Regions from separate parts of the Microbacterium sp. SY138 genome, predicted to be linked through region 2. Evidence: predicted binding sites of a transcription regulator. Region 2 holds the regulator's gene; the other holds the start of a gene.
The links. Region 2 encodes HrcA, which represses chaperone genes, less so after heat shock. Its sites were predicted from a motif close to TTNGCACTCGNNNNNNNCGAGTGCNAA; they were not measured.

Region 1 (2,201 bases), 650 kb from region 2:
CGAAGGACGCGGTGAGTGACAGCGCGATCCACGGGAACTCCCCGTAGGCGACGACGATCACGATGACGGCGATCGCGGCGATGCCGATCGCCGCCCACTGCAATCGGCGGATGCGCTCCTTCAGCACGAAGACGCCGAGCAGGACGGTCGTGATCGGGTTGATGAAGTAGCCCAGACTCGTCTCGACGACGTTGCCGCTGAGGGTTCCGATCAGGAACACCTGCCAGTTGACGTAGATCAGCAGCCCCGCGAGCGCCGTCCAGCCCAGCAGCCGGGGTTGCCGGATGATGACGCCGAACGCCGCCCAGCCGCGCATGACCGTGAGCAGCAGGAGGCAGAAGACGAACGACAGCAGGACGCGCCAGGCGACGACCTCCCACGGCCCCGTCGGCACCAGGAGGAGGAAGTAGAGGGGAAGCACACCCCAGAGGAGGTAGGCCCCACCGGCATAGGCGACGCCGGCGGTCTGCGCGGCGCGGGTGGTCTGTGGTGGCACCGCACAACCCTATGCCCGCGGCGGCGTCGCGAACGGCGCCGCCGGCCCGTCGATCGCAGTTCGGCAGGAATCGGACGCTCGCTGGCGGATGCAGAAGGGGCCCGGATGCGATACGCATCCGGGCCCCTTCGATGGCCTTGCCCGCCCCTCAGGAGAGACGGGAATCAGGTTCCGCAGATCAGCGGACGACGACCGCCAGGACGTCGCGAGCCGACAGGACGAGGAACTCGTCTGCGCCGAACTTCACCTCGGTGCCGCCGTACTTGCTGTAGAGCACGCGGTCGCCGACAGCGACGTCGAGCGGAACACGGTTGCCGTTGTCGTCGATGCGGCCGGGGCCGACCGCCACGACCTCGCCCTCCTGGGGCTTCTCCTTGGCGGTGTCGGGGATGACCAGGCCACTCGCGGTGGTCTGCTCGGCCTCGACCTGCTTGATGACGATGCGGTCCTCGAGCGGCTTGATGGAAACCGACACGGTCTACCTCTTCTTTCTTGACGCTGACACGAAAGACTTGTTCGCACTCTCAACCCGAGAGTGCTAATCCAGTCTAGGCGCTCGGCTGGCACTCACGCAATGCGAGTGCCAGTGCGCGCCGCAGTTCGACGACTCGCACGGGCAATTAGGCTGAGCGGGTGGAGATGTCCGAGCTGCGCGCCCTGCTGACCCCCGCCGGTCTCGAACTGCTCGACGCGGTCGGGCCCATCGAATCGACCGCCGATGTCGCCCGCACCGTCTCGCGGCTGCGCGCGGGCGGCCACTCCCCCGAGCTGGTCTCCGCCGTCGTCGGCCAGGCCCGCCTGCGCTCCAGGGCCACCGCGAAGTTCGGGCCCTTCGCCGCACGCATGCTGTTCACCCGCGCGGGGCTGGAGCAGGCGACGAGGCTGGGCGTCGCAGCCCGGCATGCGCAGCGGATCCGTCACGCCGGTTTCACCCGTGTCGCCGACCTCGGCTGCGGAATCGGCGGTGACGCCCTGGCCTTCGCCGGCGCCGGACTCGATGTGCGCGCCGTCGATGCCGACGACGTGACCTCGGCGATCGCCGCCTACAACCTGGCCCCGTTCGGCGACAGCGCGGTCGTCGACCATCGCACGGCCGAAGACGCCTTCTCGTCGCTGGACCCGGGAAGCGCGGTCTGGATGGACCCGGCCAGACGCACTTCGGGTCACAGCGAGACCCGACGCGTCTCGGCCGACGACTACTCCCCCTCGCTGGACTGGGCGTTCGAGGTGGCGGCTCACCATCCGACCGGTATCAAGCTCGGACCGGCACACGACCGCGACGCTCTGCCGGTCGACGCCGAGGCGCAGTGGGTCAGCGCCGACGGCAGCGTGGTCGAACTGGTCGTCTGGAGCGGCGCGCTCGCCCGGGAAGGGGTGCGGCGTGCGGCCCTCGTGATCCGCGACGAGCGCTCGCACGAGCTGACGGCGCCGGCGGACGCCCCCGATGAACCCGTGCGCGAGCTCGGCGCATTCGTGCACGAACCGGACGGCGCCGTGATCCGTGCGCGGCTGATCGGCGAGGTCGCCCGGAGCCTGGAGGCGGGAATGCTCGACGAGCACATCGCCTATCTGACCTCCGACGCGGCGTTGACGAGTCCTTTCGTGCAGTCCTTCCGGGTGCGCGAGACCCTCCCGGCCCACCCCAAGGCGATCAACGCCGCCCTGCAGGCGCAGGGCATCGGGCGCCTGGAGATCAAGAAGCGCG
Region 2 (2,201 bases):
ATCGCGCGGCTGATCAGTTCACGGGAGGTGTCCCGCGCGAGGAGACCGGCCACGATCGCGCCACCGGCCGACTCGCCCATGGCGGTGATCTGCGCCGGGTCGCCGCCGAACGCCTGGACCTCTCGGTGCACCCACTCCAAAGCGGCGGCGGCATCGCGCAGGCCGAGATTCCGCGGGGCGCCGTCCAGCACCGAGAAGCCCTCCGAACCGAGTCGGTAGTTGATCGAGACGAAGACGAGGCCTGCCGCGGCGAACACGGTGCCGTCGTACAGCGGTAGCGCGGCGGTCCCTCGCTCGAGCGCGCCGCCGTGGATCCAGAGCAGGACGGGCGCGCCAGAGGCATCAGCGGGAGCCCACACGTTCGCGGTGAGGATGTCGTCGCCGTCGATGCGCACAGATCCCAGCAGCTCGCCGATCGCTCCGGCGTAGGGGACCTGGGGTGGTGTCGGCCCGAACTGCGTCGCCTCTCGCACGCCCTCCCAGGCCGGGACGGGTTGCGGTGCGCGGAAGCGGTTCGCCCCGAACGGCGCCTGGGCATAGGGAATGCCGAGGTAGCGGACCACCCCGGCCTCCTCGGTGCCGCGGACGAGGCCGTTCGACAGGGTGGCCTGGGGCGAGGTGGTCATGAGCGTCATCCTAGGGTCGTGCGTCCGTGGTACGGAGAATCCCGAGCTGCACGGGGTAGGATTGGCACTCTGAACGTCCGAGTGCCAGCGGAAGGGAAGGGCGATGGTCACAGAGCGAGGACTCCAGGTTCTCCGAGCGATCGTGCAGGACTACGTCGAGACCCACGAACCCGTCGGCAGCCGCTCCATCGTCGACCGGCACTCGTTCGGCGTCTCGGCGGCGACGATCCGCAACGACATGGCGCTGCTCGAGGACGAAGAGCTCATCACGGCTCCGCACACCTCGTCCGGCCGTGTGCCCACCGACAAGGGCTATCGCGTCTTCGTGAACCACCTCGCCCAGCTGCGACCGCTCTCGTCGGCTCAGCGATCGGCTATCGAGTCCTTCCTCGGCGAGCCGGCCGACCTCGACGACCTGATGGCGCGAACGGTGCGGGTGCTGACACAGCTGACCGGCCAGGTCGCGCTCGCCCAGTACCCCTCGTTCGCCCGCGCGCATGTCACGCACGTCGAGCTGGTCGCGCTCGCGCCGAACCGGCTTCTGATCGTGCTCGTGACCGATGCCGGCGGGGTCTCGCAGCGTATGGCCGTCCTCCCGGAGCCGATCGACGACGCCGACATAGCTGTGCTGCGCGCACGGCTGTCCGCGTCGATCACCGGTCAGGGCATCGGGGAGGCATCCGATCGGCTGCAGGCGTTGCTGGTCGCCGAGGAGAAGCCCCAGGATGCCGTGCTGCGCACGCTTGCTGCGGTGATCGTCGACGAACTCGGAGGGTTCCGCCAGGAGCGGTTGGTGATGGCGGGAGCGGCGACCCTCGCGCGCCGGGAGCAGGACTTCCGCGGCAGCATCCACCCCCTCCTCGAAGCCATCGAGGAACAGGTGACGCTCCTGCGTCTGATGAGCGAGATGGTGACTGACGAGCACGGACTCGCCGCGAGCATCGGCACGGAGAACGCCCCGTTCGGCCTGGGCGAGGCGTCGATCGTCGCCAGCAACTACGCCGCCCCGAGCGGCACGGCGCGCGTCGGAGTGATGGGACCGACGCGCATGGACTACCCGAGCAACCTCGCCGCAGCGCGGGCCGTGGCCCGCTACCTGTCGCGGATGCTCGATGAAGACGAGGCCGGCCGCTGACGCGGTCGCCACCGAGACACACGCAAGAAAGGCGATTGTGGCGGACCACTATGAGGTTCTCGGGGTGTCCCGAGACGCTTCCACCGATGAGATCAAGAAGGCGTACCGGCGCCTCGCCCGGCAGCTGCACCCGGATGTGAACCCGGGAGAGGACGCGGCGGAGAAGTTCAAGCTCGTCACGCATGCGTACGACGTGCTCAGCGACGACGACTCCCGCCGGCGCTATGACATGGGCGGCGGAGACGGTGCAGCAGGGAACTTCGGCGGCTTCGGCGGTTTCGGAGACATCTTCGAGACGTTCTTCGGGGCCTCACAGGGCGGCGGACGTGGCGCGCGTCCGCGTTCGCGTCGCGAGCGTGGCCAGGACGCCCTCGTCCGCGTGACCCTCGACCTCGGCGATGTGGTGTTCGGTGCGCACCGCGACATCGACGTCGACACCG

Region 1: groES (co-chaperone GroES) is a predicted target of HrcA. The motif match lies at 1,057-1,083, and genes of this name have one in related genera.

Annotation. Positions count from the first base shown of each region.
Region 1 covers NZ_CP155793.1:972,108-974,308, reverse strand. Annotated here, with positions in the region: gene rarD (EamA family transporter RarD) at 1-496, opposite strand, end outside; gene groES (co-chaperone GroES) at 675-971, opposite strand; gene ABDC25_RS04565 (SAM-dependent methyltransferase) at 1,130-2,201, shown strand, end outside.
Region 2 covers NZ_CP155793.1:1,619,636-1,621,836, forward strand. Annotated here, with positions in the region: gene ABDC25_RS07660 (carboxylesterase family protein) at 1-626, opposite strand, end outside; gene hrcA (heat-inducible transcriptional repressor HrcA) at 730-1,761, shown strand; gene dnaJ (molecular chaperone DnaJ) at 1,799-2,201, shown strand, end outside.